2 regions of the Mesobacillus sp. QJM3NY_10 genome follow, and region 2 is predicted to be linked to the other one. Evidence: predicted binding sites of a transcription regulator. Region 2 holds the regulator's gene; the other holds the start of a gene.
What was found. The regulator LexA, encoded in region 2, represses DNA repair genes until DNA is damaged. The targets are predictions, from matches to a motif close to CGAACATATGTTCG.

Region 1 (11,238 bases), 670 kb from region 2:
AGAAGCTTTCACTATCTTCGCCCCAGATCAATCCAGGACTGTGCGCTCCCTGATGGAAGTCTGCGGCAACAGCGTCTCCAACAAGGATATCCATATTTTCTGTGAAACATTGGATGTTACCAGTCTCAAGCTCCTGAACCCAAACCTGGGTTAACGTTGCATTTTCAAACTCTCTTTCATGCCCCGTATAGCCAAGGTATTTCCCGTCAGGTGAAAATACGGCATTTCCAAAGTAGCCAGTTCCGTTTGTAAGCTTTGTTTTGTTCCCTGTCTCGATATCCATCAGCCATAAATCACTTTTGAATGATAAATCACGTTCAGGTGACTCATCAGCCGACAATACAAGACTTTTGCCATCAGGAGACCAGCACTGCAAATGGTAGTCTATTTCGCCTTTTGCCACTAATTCAGCTTTGCCATCTGCAAGATCCACAATGATAGTCTGTCGATACTTGCCGTCCCAGAAGCCAGCTGCATCTGATTTATATTTCATTTCCTGTGCTACGAACGGTTCCAGCTTCTTGTCGTCCTTCTTCTCTTCATCTTTTGCAAGCAAATCTTCCTCAGGCTTCAGGGATACAGAACAAGCGATTCTTTCCCCATCCGGTGACCAAACGGGACCATTCGCACCATTCCTGAAATCTGTCACTTGCCTCGCTTCCCCGCCGGCAGTATTCAGAACAAAAACCTGGTTCTTGCCACTGCGATTCGAAACGAAAGCCACCTTCGTTCCATCCGGTGACCATCTTGGGGAATGGTTGCGACCTTCACCGTAAGTCCATTGCTTCGGCTCTCCGCCTTCTTCAATGTTAATTATGTATAAATTTGAGGCATAATCATTCTTGTTCTCCAGCATCTCTGTCTGGACAAACACACACTTCTTTCCATCTGGTGAGAACTGAGGGTCCGTAACGGACTTTAATTCAAATAAATCCTCTGCTTTAATAAATCTTTTTTCCATTTCGGGAGCCATCCTTCCAAAGTTAAATTATTCTCTTTATATTTCGATAACAGAAATAAATCTCCTGCTTTTATTTCAATGTTTTTCTGAAGAAAGCAAACAACCCACCAGCACTGCAAGTTTCCTTTTATTTTGGAGAAGATGATAGTGGGAGGAAAATTTTTTTACCCTCTTGAAATCCTCCTTAAAATCCAGTACGATAATTACGAACAAACGTTCTTATTTTATTTTGAAGGGACAGAGCAAAATGACAAGGATTCCTGAAAAAGACCGCGATATTATGGAGCAGGCCATCTATTTGCCGATGGTACTGGTCGTGCTCAACCGGGATCTTTCTGTCGTAGAAAATAGTCCATTTAAACTGAAAAAGCCTTATTTGGAGCTAATTGAAGAAGCAATGAAAGCAGTCCAGAAAGAGCTAGCCATTGTGAAAAGCTACCTCAAAAAAAATAACCTTAAGGTTGAAGAAGTAAAACGGGATGACGCCTTCACCATGTTCCTCTTCATCTACAAAGGCTACGAAGAACAGCATAACTACTTCAATCCCCGCATTCGCAACAAAGTCCAGGAATTGATGATCCACTACCTATTCAAGCGGTTTAAAACAACATCTGCAGCAATTGAAAAAGAATCCGGCTGAAAACCGGATTCCTTGATTTAGTCTTTATATACCTCACTGACGAGACTGGCATGAGGATATCCTTGTGAGTCATTGAACCTTGGACCATGGAGAAGGTATAGCGCTTTTCGTTCGGTTTCTTTCATCCGCTGCATGAATTTGGTGCGCAGCAGGGATGTCCTTAGCAGCTGGTTTTCAAATGAATGATGGGATACTGGCAGAATCATGGATTTCTTATTCCTGAAGGTAACCTGTGTACTGTGGGCGTCCACCTTCTTATGGAATAATACATGCTCATGTGAAACCCATATGCAGTCCGGTTTTGTAGGCGAGCTTGTAGGCATGAAATATATGGAGCTTATAGGGTCGACAATGATGGGGGTTTTATGGGTAATCCCGGTAAGCTGTTTCGTTCCTTCTTTCCTGCCTTCGTAGCTGCTTCCAAAATACTTGCAGCTTTTCTTGATAATATCTATTGGTCTGAATGGGGATAAATACTCCTCTTCCAGCTCGATCACCCTGGAGTAAACCCTGCTGCCGTATTCTTCAGGAATAATTATCATGGTAAAAGGATTTATTTCGTACTCTTCTACTAAGTTCCTTGTGTTTCCTGTCATTCCTTCACCTCCTAAAATACCTTATACCCTATTTTACCATAAGTGTTTAAATTTTCTTTACTTACAGAAAAAGTTCTATTTTTAGTCACAATTAGTGTCCAAATATAAATTTTCTAAAAATTATAAAAATTTAGTTGATTATCTTTTCAATAATCCATATAATATAAAAAAGGTCTAAGAGGTGAGGTCAGTGAAAGAAAAACCGTATTCTGAAATCATGAAGGCCAGTGTGATGAAACGCATTAAAGCCAAGGAATCTTTTGTTCTGGACCTGTATGTTGACATGCTCATTTCCGAAATTCAGTTGAATACTAAAAAAGAAAAACTGATGTCAAAAATTGATAAAGCAATCGATGACCGCGACAAAATTCTATTTTTAACATTGACGGAAGAATTGAAGGATCTCAACAAACAATTCGGCACTTAGATGAGTGATATCCCCTATATAGGGGATATTTTATTATTTCGAAATAAAGACAGCTTTCGACTTGTTATTAAATGATTTTTTCCAGGAGCCAAATCTGTATGGACCAAATGTTATTTCCCGCTCTCGAGTTGCACTCAGTTGCTGGCTGGTCATTGGACTCGTTCCTGAGTTTAAAAAAGAAAGCCCTCATTGTCGAGGGCTTTCTTGCTTAATATTCATCTTCCTGTGCATTTCTTTTTTCCACTTCATAATCCTCGAGTCTTGAAATCCTTTCAAGCATTGTCGGATGTCCATATCGGAAAACTTTCACCAGCCATGGAGGATTTACTTGGCTGAGGCCCGCCTTCGTCAGTTCCTGGAAGGCAGAAATCGCCGCATCAGTATTTTCAGTCATTTCAATCGCATACCGGTCAGCCCTTGTTTCCTGGTAGCGTGACACGAGATTGGAAACCGGGCTTGCCGCAAACATAATCATCGAAAGGAACATCAGGAACAAAGGAAGCGATCTTAAGTCACCAGGGTGCTGCAGCTTGAATTCCTTGCCCCATCGCCTGATTGCCCAGTTCATCAGTCTTGAGACAAAGTAAAGACCGAACAAGGAAAGGAACAGATAGCCGGCAATCCCGATATATAAATGCTTCTCCACATAATGAGCCATCTCATGGGCCATGATGAATAGAATTTGGTCATCGTTCAACCTGTTCAGAGTCGTATCCCAGAGGACAATCCTCGAATTGGAGCCAATTCCCGTAACATAAGCATTAAGAGCGTTTGTCTTTTCAGCCATATCCACTTCAAATACATGCTCAGCTGGAATATTAGCCTGCCCCGCGATATCAAGGATCTTAGACTCCAGCTCTTTATTTTTCAACGGGGAAAAATCATTGTACAGCGGGTCGATCACGACAGGCTGCAGAAACATGATAAACAAGGTGAACGGTACAGATAGCATCCACGCAAAAAGCCACCAGAACCTTTTAAACTTGTTCATCAGCCAGTAAAGGATAACGACAATGACGAACATCATGGCATAATTGATCCAGAAATCAATCAACTCATCCTTCATCCACGAGGCGAATGACTGTGTCGATATATTATAGGTCTTGGACAGCGTATAACTGATATAACTTAGAGGGAACGTCGCGACGTAAGCAAAAAATGAAAGCCAAATTAAATAAATCGCTGTTTGGCCATACTTATTTTTCGCCGTCTCTTCTCCCCATTTCTTAAAAGCTTTTGAAAGGCCCAGGAGTAAAATCAAAAAGTAAAACAGCCATTCAAAAGGTGTCGACAAGAAAAACAATAAGTTTCTAACTTTTGAGTATTCCTCGCTTAGCATTAATTCCCTTCCGTTTAAAAACGTTGCCGGGTCCGCCCTCGAACCTTCGAACTCAAATGGAAGACTACTATCTGCAAAGTAAAATAAATACCAGTAAACTGCGAAACCATAGAGCACATAGGCGATCACACCATAAAAACCCATCTTTCTCGCCATAGCTTCTCCCCCTTTTACGTACAACCATGTCTATAACTATTTTAATCCTTTGTCCTAAAAATAGAACAAGTTATTGATGGCTGGGGAAAATGCTTAGCACGTTTATGTGACCCTAAACTGACTTTCGACGCCGCTAAGGGCACATTAAACCCTTTTATGTGACCTTTAACTGACTTTCGGCGCTGCCAAGGTCACATTACACCCTTTTATGTGACCTTTAACTGACTTTCGGTGCTGCTAAGGGCACATTACGCTCTTTTATGTGACCTTTAACTGACTTTCGGCGCTGCTAAAGGCACATTAAGCACTTTTATGTGACCTTTAACTGACTTTCGGCGCTGCTAAGGGCACATTAAACCCTTTTATGTGACCTTTAACTGACTTTCGCCTCCGCCAAGGGTACATTAAGCCCATTAATGTGACCTTTAACTGACTTTCGGCGCTGCCAAGGTCACATTACACCCTTTTATGTGACCTTTAACTGAGTTTCGCCTCCGTTAAGGGCTCATTTTGCTTCTTAATGTGAACATAATCTGAGTATCACTACCACTATTACTTATCAACAACAAAAAAGGTACCAGGCAATCTAACTCCTGGTACCCCTTGTATTAATTAAGGAAGCTTTGGTCGATCAATGTTTTGAAATCCGGCTTATCCTTAAGGAACTTCAATGCGTAGGATGAATCTGAGAAGTCTTGGATTGCCTGTGCATCGACTTCATGGGTAAAACCAATGCGTTCCCATGCCAGCTCGACAACATCTTTTTCAAGCTCTTGTCCTGTTGTTTTTTTAATGTCTTTAATTGTAATTTCCTGTGCTTCAGCTGGGTTTTCATTGATGAATTTCACAGCATCTTTATGTGCGTCAATAATTTTTTGGACAGTTTCTGGATTTTCCTCGATCATTTTTCCGGAAGTGACCATTACGGATGCAGGAAGCGTTTCTCCGAAGGATACTTCATCCCAGCCAATGACGACTTCTGCGCCTGTTTCTTTTTCAATGACAGCTGCCCATGGCTCTGGAGCTACAGCGATATCAACCTTGCCTGACTTCAGCATGGCCGCGTACTGTGCCGGCTGGCCAGTAAGGTGTTTCATTGTTCCGCCGATTCGCTGTGATGTGATTCCCTGTTCTTCAAGGTACGTTTCATATTGGACGTCGTGAGTGCAGCCAACTCCCGGGGTGATGAATGTCTTGCCAGCGAAGTCTTCAACTGAGTCAATCTCGACACCTTTTCTTGCCAAAACTACTGTGCCGCCAGTCGAAGCACCTGCAATGATTTTAACATCTGCACCAGTAGAGTAATTGTTCATCGCCGGTCCCGGTCCAACAAGACCTGCATCGATCTCACCCGTTTTCAGAGCAGTCATGAAAGAACCGCCTTCTGCAAATGTCTTATACTCGATGGTGGTTCCATCGCCAAGCTGCTGCTCAAAGAAGCCTTTATCTTTTGCTACCATCGCTGGAACGTGGTTGATATTCGGGAAGTAGCCAATGACGATTTTTTCCTTGCCTGCTGAGGTTGTCGATGAACCGCTTGAACCGCACCCGGCGAGTACCATCGCGGCAGTAAACAAAAATGTTAAAAGTAATATAGCTTTTTTCATAACTATTCCTCCTTATTTTATGAAGTCTGTTTTCGTAAAGATTGTTGTTAAAATCCTAAAGCCGATTTTAACTTGATAAAAGCCATTTTGTATGTCGCTACCAAGTTTGCAAGCTCTTTTCTCATAATCGTTAATTTTGTGAAGAAAATTAGGTAATTCAGACTTATTGTGTAGAACAAAGTTTGAGAAAAGAGCCTTTATGAATCAAGTCCCCAGCGATTCAGCACCGATTTTTCGATACGCTGGAAGATAAGCTGATCTACGATTGTTCCAATGACACCAATAATGATCATGACGCCAATCACGAGCCCCATGTTACCAAAGTCTGATGCGTAGCGGAGCGTATAACCGAGTCCTGGACCTGTGCTTAAAAGCTCCCCTGCCATCAGTGCCCTCCAGGCAAATGCCCATGCCAATCTTGAGCCGGTTACAACATAAGGGATCGCTGCCGGAAAAATAACCCTTTTGTATAAGTTCCAGCCGGTCACTCCCATCGTTTTTGCCGCCTTTATGAATAATGGTGAAACATTTTTAATGCCCACTCTGATATTAAGTGTCATCACAAATGTTCCTCCAAGAACCACCACGAAAATAACAGCTTTCTCGTTCATACCGAACCACATGATTGCAAGCGGGAGCCAAACGATGCTCGGTACACTTTGAAATGCGAGGACGACAGTTCCAAGTGTTTCATCCGCCGTTTTTGACTTAGCGAGCAGGACTCCAAGTCCAGTTCCGATTACCAGGGAAAGTCCGAGACCAATCGCGAGCCGTTTGAAGCTGGCAATTAGGTCGTAAATCAGCGTTTTATCCTCAAAGCCTGTGATAAGTGCCTCCAGGACTTTTTCCGGGGAAGGAAGGATGATGGGCATCCACCATTCCAGCTTGCTTCCGGTGTACCAGAATGCGATGATTGCTGCGAAAAATATGATTCTCTTAATGTGTGGATTCATCTGCAAGCTCCTCCCTGATGACTTTGTCGATCTCCTTCTTCAGATAACTCATAATATATTCTTCCAGTTCAACCATCTCTTTTTTATGTTCATGGCGCGGTCTTGGAATATCCACTTTAATATCCTTAAGGATCACCCCTGGCTTCGTTCCCATCACAATGATCCGGTCAGATAGTTTAATGGATTCAGAGATGCTGTGAGTGACGAACAAGATTGTTTTCTGTGTTTCGGCCCAAATCGTCTCCAACTGCTCATGGAGTCGCGAACGCGTTTGTTCGTCCAGAGCGCCGAATGGTTCATCCATCAAAAGGATTTCCGGATTCATCGCAAGCGCCCTCGCAATCGCCACCCGCTGCTGCATCCCCCCTGACAGCTCGTGAGGATAGTGGGAAAGGTATTTGCTAAGCTGAACCTTTTGCAATTGTTTTTTCGCTTCCGCTTCAGCCTGCTTCTTCGGCATTTCCTGTTTAAGCGGAAATAGAACATTCTCTAGAACATTCAGCCACGGAAAGAGCGCCGCCTGCTGGAAAACCATCCCCCTATCCTTGCCTGGTTTATCTATCTTTTTGCCAGAGACAATAATTTCGCCGCTAGTTGCCGGAGTCAGTCCAGCCACGATCGAAAGAAGCGTTGATTTCCCGCAGCCGGATGGCCCAAGAATCGATACAAATTCACCTTTATTCACTCCTAGATTAATATCTTTTAGAATATCAACCTGGTGATTATTTTTGTCTCCATATTGTTTGTGTACATTGCTGATTTCAATAAACAATTTAACCACCCTATTCTCATAAAACTTATTAGTTTAGTCGGAATTAATAAAGTTAATTATAATCTATTCATTCATCTTGTCAACATTTCATTCTTTTATAAAATCTGGCAGCCCGTTTTTCCTAAGCTGAATTCGTGAGCTATAGATTTCTCAGCCAGCTACTCATACCAAAAAAATAGACCCGCATGTCCGCAGGTCTAGAAAAAATAAGAATATAAAGTCAAAACGGAGATGGAGCCAATGACGACAACAATGACATTCGCTCCCATAAAAGCAACAATGAATGCAGCGGCAGCCCCAATGAGCCCATACCAGATATCTTCCTGGATAAACAGGATTGCCGGGAAAATCAGCGCGCCGAGAGTGGCATAAGGAACATTTTTCAGGATACCCTGCAGGAATGGCGGAAGTTCTTTTCCACGGAACATCACAAACGGCAGCATCCTCGGTATGTAGGTTACGATGGCCATACCTATGATCATGATGACGATTTCTTTACTCATCTGTTTCTGTCCCCCTGCCCTTCTTGAATGTTTCTACTGCCTCTACAAGAATCGCTGATAGCAGTGTTGCCAGCACGATGGCCCAGCCTGTAGACATAAGTTCAGCCATCGTAAAAATCGAATTGAACGCCGCTGCGATTACGGCAAGGTATACAACTTTCACATTGCCTTTCATCGACGGGACTAGTAATCCCACAAACATGGCATACAAAGCGACTGACATACTTTCCTGAAGGGTCTGCGGCAATCCTGCCCCAATGATGAAGCCTAACCCCGAGAAAACGACCCAGCTTGAGTAAGCAGTAAGGTTCAAGCCGAACATATAACGGGCATTGATTGTGCCCTCGCGTGTCGCTGCGACTGAAAATGTCTCATCCGTGATCCCGAATGAATAGCCCATTCTCGCTCCCACGGTATCCTCTTCTGCTTTTTCATTCAAGGACGCAGACATGAGAAAATGGCGGATATTCACGATAAAGGTCGTGAGGATGACCTCAAAAATCCCAATCCCCTGGGCGAGGAGACTTAATGAAATATATTGTGCGGCTCCCGCAAACACCAGCAAGCTCATCATGACCGTCTCGCTAAGTGCAAGTCCCGTTGTCTTGGCAATCAGGCCAAAGGTAAGCGCAACCGGCATATAGCCTATCGCAATGCTGATGCCCGATTGAATCCCTCTTTTAAAATCTGTTGCCTGCTTAACAACCAATGTGCTTTCCATTCGCTTCCCGCCTTTCTATCACTATGTAAAAATCAAATTCCTTTAATCAATTAAAATATATTATACATACTTCCAGCACCTTGGAAAAGTATTTCTTTTATCGAAATAATTAGTTGCGTGAAAAAGTTTATGACTGGCAGGCTGCTAATGAAGCGGTTGGTCGAATTATTCGAAAATGTGGTCGAATTATTGATTAATGTGGTTGAATTATTTAAAAATGTGGTCGAATTATTAGGAAAAGGGGTTGAATTATTCCCAAATGTGGTCGAATTATTGGTAAAACCGTGGATACCAACGCAAAATTGATAGATAACATTAAATATTTGCTACAGTTGCGGTCTCTCTTCCTACGAGCTTTGCGGCAAAAAGAATGGAATCACCAAAAAAACACGGCCTCAGCCGTGTTTTTATTAATTCCCTTTAAAATTTGGCTTTCGTTTCTCACTGAAGGCTGCCAGCGCTTCGAGTCGGTCTTCTGTCGGAATGGTCACTTCATATGCTTTGCGCTCGATTTGCAATCCTGTCTGCAAGTCCGCGTTCATCCCCTGCTTGACGGCGTACTTTGCCTGCTGCAGGGCCACTGGACCGTTCGCCAGCATCATGTCAGCAAATTTCATGCATTCATCAAGCAAGCTCTCTTTTTTGACGACAGCAGTGACGAGTCCATATTCAAGCGCTTCCTCAGCTTTCAGCCGGCGCGCGGTCAAAATCAGCTCAAGTGCTTTTGCTTGCCCGATCAATCTTGGCAGCCGCTGTGTGCCACCTGCTCCCGGGATAATCGCCAGGCTTGTTTCTGTCAATCCCATCTGTATTCCTGCAGCGGCAACACGGAAATCGCAGGCAAGGGCCAGCTCCATTCCGCCTCCGAAGGCAAATCCATTGATGGCGGCAATCGTCGGCTGTGGAAGCTGGTCAACCATCGTGAAGACCTCGCCGATTTTATAAATGTTCCGCTTTACGTCCTCATCAGACAAAGTACGGCGCTCCTTTAAATCAGCTCCGACACTGAATGCCTTTTCACCAGCTCCAGTAAAAATGACGACTCTGGCTTCACGGTTCGATCTAATTTTTTCAATAATTTGCTGTAATTCTCCGAGTGTTTCATAGTTAAAAGCGTTTAATGCGTCCGGACGATTCAGCGTGACAATTGCCGTATTTCCCTCTAATTGAAAATTGATGTTTCCCAAACTGATCATCTCCTTCTCCAATTGACATTCTAGTTAAAAGGACAAAATTCCTTCTCAATTTGAAAAGCTTAAGCGCTAATAGAGCGAAAAAAGGCAGGCACGGGCGCCTGCCTCTCATCATTAGGATTATTGTCCTTGTAAAACCTGATTTTTTAGCGCTCTTCTTAGAATCTTTCCGGTTGTGTTTTTCGGAAGTTCTTCGAGGAACTCGATCGCGCTTGGCACCTTGTATTTCGCCAGGTGTTCGCGGCAATACTCGAGCAGCTGCTCTTCGGTCAGTTCAGGATTTTTGCTGACAACATAGCATCTTACTGCTTCGCCGAAATTCGGATCTGGTACACCGAGAACGGCAACCTCAACTACGTCTGGGTGATTGTATAATACTTCTTCGACTTCACGAGGATATACATTGTATCCACCGACCAGGATCAGGTCCTTTTTACGGTCAACAATGTAAAAATAGCCTTCTTCGTCCATGCGAGCGAGATCTCCTGTATACAACCAGCCATCCTTGATTGTGGCAGCTGTTTCTTCTGGCATCTTATAATAGCCTGCCATAACATTCGGACCGCGGACGACCAATTCGCCAACTTCTCCAGGAGCTACTTCATCTCCCAATTCATTGACAACCTTGTTCTCAACATTCACGATTGAAGACCCAATTGAACCAGCCTTGCGTGGACGGTCAAGTGGATTGAAACATGTGACTGGTGAAGCTTCCGACAAACCGTATCCTTCTGAAACCATTACATTGAATTTACGCTCGAAATTTTGAAGAAGCGCAACTGGAAGTGAAGCACCGCCAGAAATACAAAGTCGAAGCGATTTAAGGTCATCCGGATTTCCTTCTGGATACTGGAAAAGGAAATTGTACATTGTTGGTACTCCGGCAAATACAGTAGCCTCGTATTGCCGGGCAATCCTGAACACTTCCGCCGGGCTGAATCTAGGAACAATTAACAGTGTTCCACCATTCATCAATGGCGCATTAAGGGCAACTGTCAAACAGAAAACATGGAACATCGGCAAGGCTGTGATCACCTTGTCATCTTCGTTCATCTTTAGATAATCGCTTACATCTTTTGCATTGCTATAAAGATTTTTGTGTGTAAGCATGGCCCCTTTAGGCTTGCCTGTTGTTCCAGACGTATAAAGAATGACGGCGACATCATCATCATTCAGTTCAGGATCCTTGAAATCAAGATCTCCGGAACCAACGACATGTGTAAACGGTTTCAATTTTGAACCTAAAGAAAGCTTGGACATTTCCTCTTCAGACATCTGGCTCTGGCCGGTCTCCGCGATGACGAAGTGTTCGACCTTTGGCAGATGCTGATGCATTTTTTCTGCGAGCGGCAGCATTAAATCCAGCCCGA
Region 2 (11,238 bases):
GCAGGGGAGATTGTCCAATGGTATATCGATATTTGCTATCGAAATGGCATTGATAATGGCCGCCCGTGGATGGACGATCTCTTTTTGGACATCATAATCCTTCCTACAGGAGATGTCTTTCATAAAGATGCCGATGAACTAGAGTTGGCTTTATCTTCTGGTGTTATTGATGAGGAACTATATCATATTGCAGTCTCTGAGACTGATGCTATAACAAAGCAGATCGAAGTGAATGAATTTGATTTACTGCATTTAACGAAGGTACATAAAGAGTGTTTGGAACAGAGGCTAACTAGTCGACGGATTTGAGGGGTGTAAAAGTGTTTGTGAAATTATATAGTTACCATATAAAGTCTGACAAAGAAGAAGAATACCTAAAAATCCAGCAAGAAGCAGAGGGTATTTATTCTAGATTCATTGACGAAAAGGCACTTCATCTCCAAAGCAAGACGGATAAAACGAAATGGCTGGAGATACACATCTATAAGAATGAGAAAATCTATAATGACTCCATTCAAATCATAAATCAGCAGCCGGAGATTCAGGTATTGTACAAGCGGTTTCTTGAAGTGATCACCTCGGTTAAGGAAATGGCAGAAGAAGACTATCAACTGATTGATTTTTTAGGCGGTAAACAGGACTGGGGATTGAGATGAAAAAACTTACTATAGGGTTACTTGTGATTTTCCTTTGCATTGCAGGGTGTAGTGCCAGTTTTGAACCGGAGCTCACGAGGATAGATGTGCAAAAAATATCTGAAGAGGGCCTAAATGATGGTGAAGAAAAGATCATTGTCTCAAATGAAAGGCTGAAGAAGATCCAGCAAGCCTTAGATGAAGTCAAATGGTCACCAAATACAAAAGCTGAAATGGTTAGAAAAGAGGATATACTCGCCACGTTCTTCATTCAGGAAGAAAAGAATATGCCAGAAAGATTATATCATTATCGGATATGGTTTGAAGGGGAAACGGCTACGATTATCAGTGATAAAGAAAATGAGGGTTACGGAAGGTTAACAGATAAAGAGCAAGTCGAGGTTCTTGAAACTGAATTGTTGGCTGGGGAGTAGGAGATTGACAATGGAAAACAAAAAAGAGAAGTGGATTACAATCATACTATATTCAGTATTTCTAATAGGCCTGCTTGTTACGATTTCCATTCTATTAACAGATATCGACACGCCAAATTCCTTTAGATTTGTAATTGGGTTTGTTATATTCTTGCTGTTATTTGGGCTTTTTCAAATGATCCTCGTCATTATGAATATTAAGAAATTGCCTGGGATTGATATTAAAAGGCGGATATTGAAATTCGCGGGAACGTTTGTATTCTTAATGACTGTTTCTTACATATCAAACTATTTATTTTGGCCTGAACGGCTTGATAATCTGGACTTTGGAGCTCCGCTGGGATTGGCTCTTGGCATTACTTTTTATGATTTATTGTTTAAAAAAAGTGAGGTGAGGTAAAGTCGCTTCATTTCTCCTCACTTTTTAAACTAACTTACAGAATTCTCTCTTATCCCTGAATAATCGTCAGGATTTTCCTGACGGATGATGTAATCATTTCTTTTCATACTTCTTGTACTCCCTCCATATCAAGTTGGAAGTTTTAGATTCCGAGTCAGTAAATTCTTTATAATATTGTTTTTCATTTTCGCCTGACATTAATCCATCTCACTTGTTTCACATGCATAAAAACTCCTATCAATTAGGTTCAGGATTATTTTAACAGTTAGTTCCTAATAATGGAATTGTGGTTTTTACCTATATTTTATATTTCATTTCTTTCACTAAATGACTGATTATCTGTTATGATAAAAGCTGGCTTTTTTGCCGGAATCAATAGTCGAGGAGAACCTGAATGACAAATAAACTTCCATTTACAATAAGTAAAAACGATACATTCTTTGATTTATTAGGGGATTACATTGGTGATGTCTTTTACGATATTTTGCCTGAAAAGGGCTATGAACTCCGTGATGAGCAGATTTATATGGCATTCCAGGTGGAGCAGGCCTTTAAGAATAAAGGAATTGTTTTCGCCGAAGCTGGCGTCGGCACCGGAAAAACCTTCGTCTATCTCATTTATGCCATTCTATACGCAAGATACATGGGCAAGCCGGCGATTGTCTCCTGCTCTGATGAAACACTGATCGAGCAGCTCGTAAAAGAGGGCGGGGATATCGAAAAGCTCGAAAAGGCGTTAGGGTTGAAGGTCGATGTCCGATTGGCAAAAGCGAGAGAGCAGTATGTGTGCGTGAAGAAGCTTGATGACCTTTCAAACACATCAAATGAAAAAGAAATCCTGGACGTCCATGACCAGCTGCCAGATTTCATCTTTGATGAAGGGGTCTCTATGAATTCATTCACTCGTTATGGCGACCGAAAAGAATATCCATGGGTCACGAATGAAAAATGGGCATCAATGGCCTGGGATCCCCTTCAGCAATGCTCAACTTGCAGTTGGCGTCACCGCTGCGGCCAAACATTGAACCGTGATTACTATCGTCATGCAGGCGATTTGATTATCTGCTCACATGACTTTTACATGGAGCATGTCTGGACGAAAGATTCTCGTAAACGGGAAGGGCAGATGCCATTGCTTCCAGAAGCAAGTACAGTGATTTTTGATGAGGGGCACTTGCTTGAGTTCGCAGCGCAAAAGGGGCTCACATACAGGTTCAACTCACAAACTTTGACAACTGTACTGACGGGATATATGCACCAGGACGTTCGAGAGGAATCTCTTTACTTAATTGAGGATATTATAGAGCTTCATGATGCATGGTTTGACCTTTTAGTGGAAAATTCTTCTTCAATAGAAGGGTCTAATCGAAAAGAAGTACCAATGCTGCCGAGTATCAGGAGAAATGCAGAAACCCTGGAGAAAAAGGTTTCCGATTTAATGGACCAGCTAGTATTTGACTCGGAAATGTTCCTGATTGACGAATACCATTTAAAAATCATGGAAGAATACCTCGAGTTTTTTGCATATGGTCTTTCAATTTTCTTAAAGAACGACGAAGGGATTTTCTGGCTAGAAGAGAATGAAGTGCAAACATCTCTAGTCATCATGCCTCGACTCGTTGAGGATATATTGAAAAAAGAAGTATTTGCCCAAAACATCCCGTTTGTATTTTCTTCAGCGACCCTGTCCCAGGCTGGAGACTTCAGCTATATAGCGAAAAGCCTTGGAATTGAAACATACTCATCCTTTACTGTAGCTTCACCATTCGACTATGAAAAGCAAATGGAATTCGTAGCACACATCGAGGATGATGAACTAAAGAAATGGAACAAAATAGGGGACGACATTATTAGTAAGAATGGCAGCTCGCTTGTACTGTTCTCTTCTATGCAAGAAATGGAACGATTCCGGGCATGGACTGAAAAACAAGAATGGAGTTTCCCTATCTTGTTTGAGGGAGACCGCGAAATCAGTGAAACCGTAAAGGAATTCCAGAATGACGTCGATTCTGTTCTCTGTTCCTTCAACCTGTGGGAAGGCCTTGACGTACCAGGAGAGTCACTGATTCAAGTCATCATTTCGTCATTGCCATTCCCGCCTCATGACCCAGTCTTCCAGGCGAAAAGAAAGCATGCGGATCATCCAGCTGCTGAGGTAGATATACCCTATATGCTCCTACGCCTAAGACAAGGAATGGGACGATTGATCAGAACCAATCAAGATAGCGGAACCGTACATGTATGGCTTAATCAAAATCAAAAAGCTGCGTACTATGAAGAGTTAAAAGGTGTACTGCCTGTTCAAAATATTCAATGGAAATAAAAAGATCCCGAAAGGACTAATCCTTTCGGGATTTTTCTGGCTGGATAAGAAAGTATAAAATTTTCACTTCGAGAATTGTCCAGCTCCAGCGCCTAGCCCCTCGAGTCGCTTCGGTCCTGCCAATGAAGTCAAAGAACGACTTCACTGTCAGGACCTCCAGCGCTTGTCGGGGCTGACCAAGGCGCTGGAGCTTTTCTTATAGGTGTTAGTCTCTGCAACCGCACTTTCTGCGTCGGCGGTCACGATCGTCATCTCGATCATCCCGTGCACCGGCTACTAAATCCTCGATCAAACAACGGCGCACAGCACGGCAAAGGTCATCAAAATCAACAGTTGCCCTGACTCTGTCTCTGTCACGGTTAGGGTAAAATACGCCTGCTACATCATTGTCATTACGATTGTATCCCATTAGAAACTCAACTCCTTTCCATCATGAAAGATACTTACACAATATCTTATGTGGAGAAGGACAAGTTGTTAGGGTCTCTACCTATTTTTCTAATAAATGTGCTAGTCTCATATGATAAAAGTTCAATAGAAAGAAAAAAAGCAAGCGGAGCCCGCTTGCTTTTTTAATGCATATGCCGGTATACACCGATTACTTTACCAAGTATGGATACGTTACGTAGGATGATTGGATCCATCGTAGGGTTTTCCGGCTGGAGCCTGAAATAATCCTTTTCCTTGAAGAAACGCTTAACTGTTGCTTCATCATCCTCTGTCATTGCTACAACAATGTCTCCGTTATTAGCAGTCTTTTGCTGCTTAACAATAACATAGTCACCGTCGAGGATGCCTGCTTCAATCATACTGTCACCCATGATTTCAAGCATGAAAACCTGCTCATCATGTGGAACAAGGCGATCAGGAAGAGGGAAGTACTCTTCTACATTTTCAATGGCTGTGATCGGCATACCAGCTGTTACTTTACCGACAACAGGTACATTAACCACTTTATATTTAGGAATGCGGCTATCTTCTTCTATTTCCAGGATTTCTATTGCACGCGGCTTAGTAGGATCGCGTCGGATCAAGCCTTTGCTCTCAAGTCTTGCAAGGTGTCCGTGGACAGTGGAGCTTGATGCAAGCCCAACCGCTTCACCGATTTCGCGTACAGATGGCGGATACCCTTTTTTCTTGACTTCGCCTTTTATGAATTCAAATATATCTTGTTGCCGCTTAGATAACTTTGTCATATTTACGCACCTCGTATATTTTCTTGTCCTAATTATACCATGTCTATTCCACAGATACAAACATAAGTTCGAATTTTTGAGTTGACACGAAACAAACGTTCGATTTATAATAAAATTAATTAACCGAACATACATTCGTTAAGGGGTGCCGTAAATGAAAAAACTTTGGGAAAACTATTCATATGCCTTGATCCTGCTTGCAGTCAGCTTAATCTTTTCATTCGTAGCAAAAGCGCAATTAAATAACGAAGATGCATACATAACTGTTACTATAGAAGAAGGACAATCACTGTGGGAAATTGCAGAGGTGTTTGCCAGCGAACATAATTTTACCGAAAATGAATTCGTTAGCTGGGTAGAAAAAGAAAACGGAATTATTGGGGAAATAGTCTTTCCGGGAGATGAACTGGTAATCCCTGTTGTGGCTGAACAGATGGAGCCTACCCAGATTGCCGGAGCAGAAAGATAGATTGGACTAGAATAAGGTGACAACATGAAAGCAATCATTTATTGCCGCGTAAGTACAACGAAGGAAACGCAGGAAACTTCGCTGGTCAGGCAGGAAGAAGAGTTACTGCGTCTGGCAAGCAGTTATGGTTTTGAAGTAGCGAGTATTATTAAAGAAAAAGCTAGTGGCTATGATCTTGAAAGGGAAGGGATCCTGGAACTGCTGGAATTGATCAAGGACAAGAATATAGGGGCATTGCTCATCCAGGATGAAACAAGACTTGGAAGAGGTAATGCCAAGGTTGCGATTCTTCATTGTATCCTAAAAGAAAATGTAAAATTATATAGTGTCTCCCATAGTGGAGAACTCCAGCTTTCTGAATCAGATTCCATGGTGCTGCAGATTGTCAGTATGGTGGAAGAGTATCAGAGGAAAATCCATAATATTAAGATTAAACGTGGCATGAAACGAGCGATTGAGCATGGTTATAAGCCACAGCGCAATCTGAAAAATCAAGGTGAGCATTCCGGCCGTGACCGGAAAGAGATGCCGGTTGAGGAAATCGTCAAGCTGCGGAATAATGGATTGACATTTGCTGAAATTGCCGCCACATTAAGAGGATTTGGGTACGATGTATCTAAGGCAACAGTGAACCGAAGATACCTTGAGTTCATAGAGACAAAAGAATAACGAAGCTCTAATCTTGTAAAATCGCAAGAATTTTAGTAAGATGTCATTTGACGTAATTTTTTACAAAGGAGCTTTACAATGCTATCAAGTGATAAAATTGCTAGAATCAATGAACTGGCAAGGAAAGCAAAATCATCTAAGTTGACGGAAGAAGAAGCAAAGGAACAGACGAAGCTTCGTGCAGAATATCTCCAGTCTTTCCGGTCTTCTATGCTCAATACACTTAAAGGTGTTACCATTGTGGATCCAGAAGGCAATGACGTTACGCCTGATAAGCTCAAGGAAGAAAAAGCGAAGAATAAGCTTCATTAAATATATACTAATTTGGAATACATGCGACATGTATTCCATTTTTATTTTGTTGTATTTATGATAAATAATCGACTAGTTTGTTTCATCTCCCTAAATAAGTGGAAATTAGACTCAGGTAAGATCCAGAGGTAATAATGCGTCGCACTAAAAATCACTTCTTTGGATTTTTTTCACCCACAAAGGCGATCATTTACATATCAACAGCGAGTTTGTGTCAAAATAGATAACAATACGGCCATTTCTGTCTCTTTCAGGCACAATTTGTTGTATAATAATTTCTCTCGCTATAATATTAAGGATGTAGCCAGTACCTATAGAAAGGATGTATTTAATGTTTAAAGAAATTGATATGCTTTCAATTGATTCCATTCGTACCTTATCAATTGATGCAATTGAAAAGGCAAATTCCGGCCACCCAGGCATGCCAATGGGGGCAGCTCCAATGGCATACACATTGTGGACTCGTTACATGAACATCAACCCTAAAAACCCAGAATGGTTTAACCGCGATCGTTTTGTATTGTCTGCTGGACACGGTTCAATGCTGTTATACAGCTTGCTGCACCTTGCAGGATATGATCTGACAATGGATGATATTAAACAGTTCCGCCAGTGGGGCAGCAAGACTCCAGGACACCCTGAGTTCGGTCACACTGCTGGTGTAGACGCGACAACTGGACCACTTGGCCAGGGAATTGCTATGGCAGTTGGTATGGCAATGGCTGAACGCCATCTTGCTGCTGTTTACAATAAAGATAACTATAATCTCGTTGATCACTATACATACAGCATTTGCGGTGACGGCGATCTAATGGAGGGTGTATCTGCTGAAGCAGCATCACTGGCAGCTCACTTGAAGCTAGGCAGAATGATCGTGCTTTATGATTCAAACGATATTTCTCTGGATGGAGATCTTGATAAGTCATTCTCAGAAAGTGTTGAAGGTAGATTCAAATCATATGGCTGGCAATACATTCGCGTCGAAGATGGCAACAACCTTGAAGAAATCGCAAAAGCAATTGAAGAAGCTAAGACAGATGAAGATCGTCCTACTATGATTGAAGTAAAGACTGTCATTGGTTATGGTTCACCAAACCTTTCAGGTAAATCGGATGTTCACGGCGCTCCACTAGGTGCTGATGAATTGAAGCTTACTAAGGAAGCTTATAAATGGACTTTTGAAGAAGACTTCCATGTTCCAAGTGAAGTATATGATCACTTCAAACAGCAAATCGTTAATAAAGGTGAACAAGCGGAACAGGCTTGGAACGAGCTTTTCGCAAAATATAAGAGTGAATATCCTGAACTGGGAGCCCAGCTTGAGAAGGCAATGAAGGGTGAGTTAGTAGAAGGATGGGATAAAGACATTCCTGTATACGAGGAAGGAAAGAGTCTTGCGAGCCGAGCTTCCTCTGGAGAAGCACTTAACGGAATCGCGAAAAACCTTCCTTACCTGGTCGGTGGATCGGCTGACCTTGCCGGATCAAACAAAACAATGATCAAAGGATCAGGTGACTTCTTCCCGGGTTCATTCGAAGGGCGTAACATCTGGTTTGGTGTTCGTGAATTCGCTATGGGTGCTGCGATGAACGGTATGGCACTTCACGGTGGACTTAAGGTATTTGGCGGAACATTCTTCGTGTTCTCCGACTATTTAAAGCCGGCAATCAGACTTGCTGCATTAATGGGCTTGCCTGTAACATACGTATTCACACATGACAGCATTGCGGTAGGGGAAGATGGTCCTACCCACGAACCAGTTGAGCAGCTTGCTGGACTTCGCGCTATGCCGAACCTGTCAGTCATCCGTCCTGCAGATGGTAACGAAACAGCGGCAGCGTGGAAGCTTTCAATTGAATCAACTAAGACACCTACAGCTCTTGTGTTGACTCGCCAAAACTTGCCAACAATCAAAGATACTGACAAGAATGCTTACGAAGGCGTATCTAAAGGTGCTTACGTCATTTCTCCAGCTGGAAAAGACAATGCTGATGCATTGCTTCTAGCAGCAGGTTCAGAAGTCGGCCTTGCCGTGAAAGCACAGGAGGCTTTAGCTTCTGAAGGCATCGACGTTGCTGTTGTGAGCATGCCTTCATGGGATCGCTTCGAACAGCAGTCCAAGGAATACAAAGAAAGTGTTATTCCGAAGTCTGTCAAAAAGCGCCTTGGAATCGAGATGGGCTCTTCACTAGGCTGGCACCGTTACGTTGGTGACGAGGGTGAAGTACTTGCGATCGATACATTTGGTGCATCTGCTCCAGGCGAAAAGATCTTAGAAGAGTACGGTTTCTCCGTTAACAATGTAGTAGCACGCGTAAAGGCATTGCTTGAGCAAAACTAATTAACATTTAAAATGACGAGTATGGAATTTGATTCCGTACTCGTTTTTTTGTAAATTATAAAATAATTTCAATGTGGATAACTATACGGGTTTTCTTAATCCAGCTCCAGCGCCTAGCCCCTCGAGTCGCTTCGGTCCGCCCAATGAAGTCAAAGAACGACTTCACTGGTCGGCCCTCCAGCGCTTGTCGGGGCTGAACAAGGCGCTTGCGCTTTTTGTTCTTAGATACCAGTTTGATCTCCTTGCTGTACGGGCAAGATAAATCATTGTATTATAATGGAAAATGTGGTAGGATTAAAAAAAGAACAGATGTTCCTATTTTAAAAAAGAGGTGCTGTCATGATAACAGGTATTGTTCCTTATCTAGTAACAAATGGAAATGGCCAGGAGGCAGTGAAATTTTATCAGCATGCATTAGGTGCAGAAGTCATCAGTCTGCAGACATTTGGAGAGATGCCTCCCAATCCAGAGTATCCGCTTCCTGAAGAGGCAAAAGATCGGGTCCTGAATGCACAATTGAAAATTGGTAACGCCAGCTTAATGTTATCGGATACTTTCCCCGGCCATCCATACCAGCTTGGATCCCAGGTAACGATAGCAATTTTAATCGATGATGCATCAGAAGCAAAAGAAATATTTGATCAACTGCAGGAGGGCGGAAAAGTAACGATGCCACTGCAGGAAACATTTTGGAGTCCTGCCTATGGGCAGGTGACTGACAGATTTGGCGTGGAGTGGCAAGTTTCCACAGAGAATCGGAAATAAATGATAAAAAGCCAGGCTGCTTACGCAGTCTGGCTTTACATCATAGTGAATCATGTATAACCTTCTTTGAATGGATAACCGATAGTATGCCGAAGGTTGAGTAAAGTAAAGTATAGAGTACCATGACAATGAACATTGGCAGCCAAAGTTCTGTCCCGAATAAGAACCAGCCGGATTTCACTGCAAAATAGCTGTGCATCAGGCCGATTACTAATGGTATCCCAAAGTTAAAAGCTTGTTTTGCCTGGATTCCTCTTAATAAATCTCCCTGGGTAAATCCCAGTTTTCTCAGAATTGTATAATTTGGTTTTTCATCCTCGCTTTGATCCATTTGTTTAAAATAAAGGATACAGCCTGAAGTGACGAGAAAGGTTAATCCGAGAAAGCCGACAATAAACATGGCAAGTCCCATCTGTCTTTTTTGAATATTTGTGTTGTCAAGCCGGGATTCATTCATGCCTTCTTCGTTGTACTTTTTCTCATTGAACAGGGTATTTGCTTTAATCAAGTCTTTTTCATCCTTGATATCAACACCAATATATAGGGACGAACTTTTTTGGATACTAGGGTTCAAATCACCTTTTAGTTTTTTGAAAACACTGTTTTCAACGACTACAACAGGAGAACCGCCAAAATATCTTGAGACTGGATAATCTTTTTTCATGCCAAGATATCGCAGGGGAAGGGTATTCTTGTTGCCGATGAGTTCAATCGGTCCAGAGTCTTTCATAGAGATGAATTTCATCATGATGTCGCTGTAGCCCGTCAGATAGCTCTCGTCTTTGGCAAGTTCAAAACCATCGACAGACTTTTCGCTTATAACAGAAACACTCATTGCTTTAGGGTCCTGGGTATATTCCTCCATTTTCAAGCCAATAATCGCCTCTGCGTTAATCACTGCTTGGAGGACCTCGATTTTTGTTTCTTTAAAAGGAATCCCGTTAGCACTTAAATCTTCTCCAAATCGATTAAAAGCGTCATCTGTTACAAATGAAAAATTAGCTGGAACATTATTTTTCGCAATCTGTTCCGCTGAATAATAAGATATATAGCTTAAAGACAATAAGCCAATGGCCAGTGCAGATACTGTCGTTATGATTGTAAGCAGGACTGCGTTGGTTTTCATCCGAAACATGATGGAAGATAAAGAGAGTACTTCATTAATATTTAAATAGCCGTCCTTCTTCTTTCTTATAAGATTGGCGATCGTACTTACAGAACCTTTATAAAATAGATACGTTCCAATAATGACAGAACCAAGGATAAAAGTCATGGCCAGGAACAATTGAGAAACTGTTGTGAAATTACCATTGAAAAGTTGGGAAGAAACATAGTATCCTGCTATAATCAGTAAAATCCCGAGGAAGCCAATGATGCTTTCCAAAAGAGAAAGCTTTTTCGCTTTTGATTCTGATGAGGATATCACCCGGAATAAAGATAAGATGCTCTGCCTCTTAATGAAAACAAAATTCATCAGCATGATAACTCCAAAAATACAGGTGAACACAATCAATGTCTGAGTTAAAGCTGTAACAGAGAAGTTCAGTGACGCAATTCCATCCACCTGGGTTATTTTAAACAAGATCAGGAGGATCAGTTTGGAAACAGAAAAGCCTAGAAATATGCCAAGTGCTAAGGAAGTGTAGTACAGGATAATATTTTCAGCGGTGAGAATCTTGAAAATTCTGCTCTTG

Region 1: a site for LexA is predicted at 1,168-1,181, ahead of AC0VX7_RS06515 (YhjD family protein). Genes of this name have one in related genera too.

The regions. Positions count from the first base shown of each region.
Region 1 is NZ_CM149675.1:1,284,229-1,295,466, reverse strand. Features, by position in the region: gene AC0VX7_RS06520 (S9 family peptidase) at 1-961, opposite strand, end outside; gene AC0VX7_RS06515 (YhjD family protein) at 1,209-1,601, shown strand; gene AC0VX7_RS06510 (competence protein ComK) at 1,619-2,197, opposite strand; gene AC0VX7_RS06505 (IDEAL domain-containing protein) at 2,388-2,624, shown strand; gene AC0VX7_RS06500 (M48 family metallopeptidase) at 2,833-4,119, opposite strand; gene AC0VX7_RS06495 (aliphatic sulfonate ABC transporter substrate-binding protein) at 4,728-5,726, opposite strand; gene AC0VX7_RS06490 (ABC transporter permease) at 5,924-6,679, opposite strand; gene AC0VX7_RS06485 (ABC transporter ATP-binding protein) at 6,663-7,451, opposite strand; gene AC0VX7_RS06480 (AzlD domain-containing protein) at 7,649-7,954, opposite strand; gene AC0VX7_RS06475 (AzlC family ABC transporter permease) at 7,947-8,675, opposite strand; gene AC0VX7_RS06470 (enoyl-CoA hydratase-related protein) at 9,086-9,871, opposite strand; gene AC0VX7_RS06465 (fatty acid--CoA ligase family protein) at 9,989-11,238, opposite strand, start outside.
Region 2 is NZ_CM149675.1:1,959,129-1,970,366, forward strand. Features, by position in the region: gene AC0VX7_RS09680 (ribonuclease FAU-1 family protein) at 1-309, shown strand, start outside; gene AC0VX7_RS09685 (hypothetical protein) at 321-656, shown strand; gene AC0VX7_RS09690 (hypothetical protein) at 653-1,069, shown strand; gene AC0VX7_RS09695 (hypothetical protein) at 1,080-1,469, shown strand; gene AC0VX7_RS09700 (ATP-dependent DNA helicase) at 1,864-3,792, shown strand; gene AC0VX7_RS09705 (hypothetical protein) at 3,998-4,201, opposite strand; gene lexA (transcriptional repressor LexA) at 4,365-4,988, opposite strand; gene yneA (cell division suppressor protein YneA) at 5,143-5,457, shown strand; gene AC0VX7_RS09720 (YneB family resolvase-like protein) at 5,482-6,126, shown strand; gene AC0VX7_RS09725 (DUF896 domain-containing protein) at 6,205-6,438, shown strand; gene tkt (transketolase) at 6,770-8,779, shown strand; gene AC0VX7_RS09735 (VOC family protein) at 9,119-9,544, shown strand; gene AC0VX7_RS09740 (ABC transporter permease) at 9,585-11,238, opposite strand, start outside.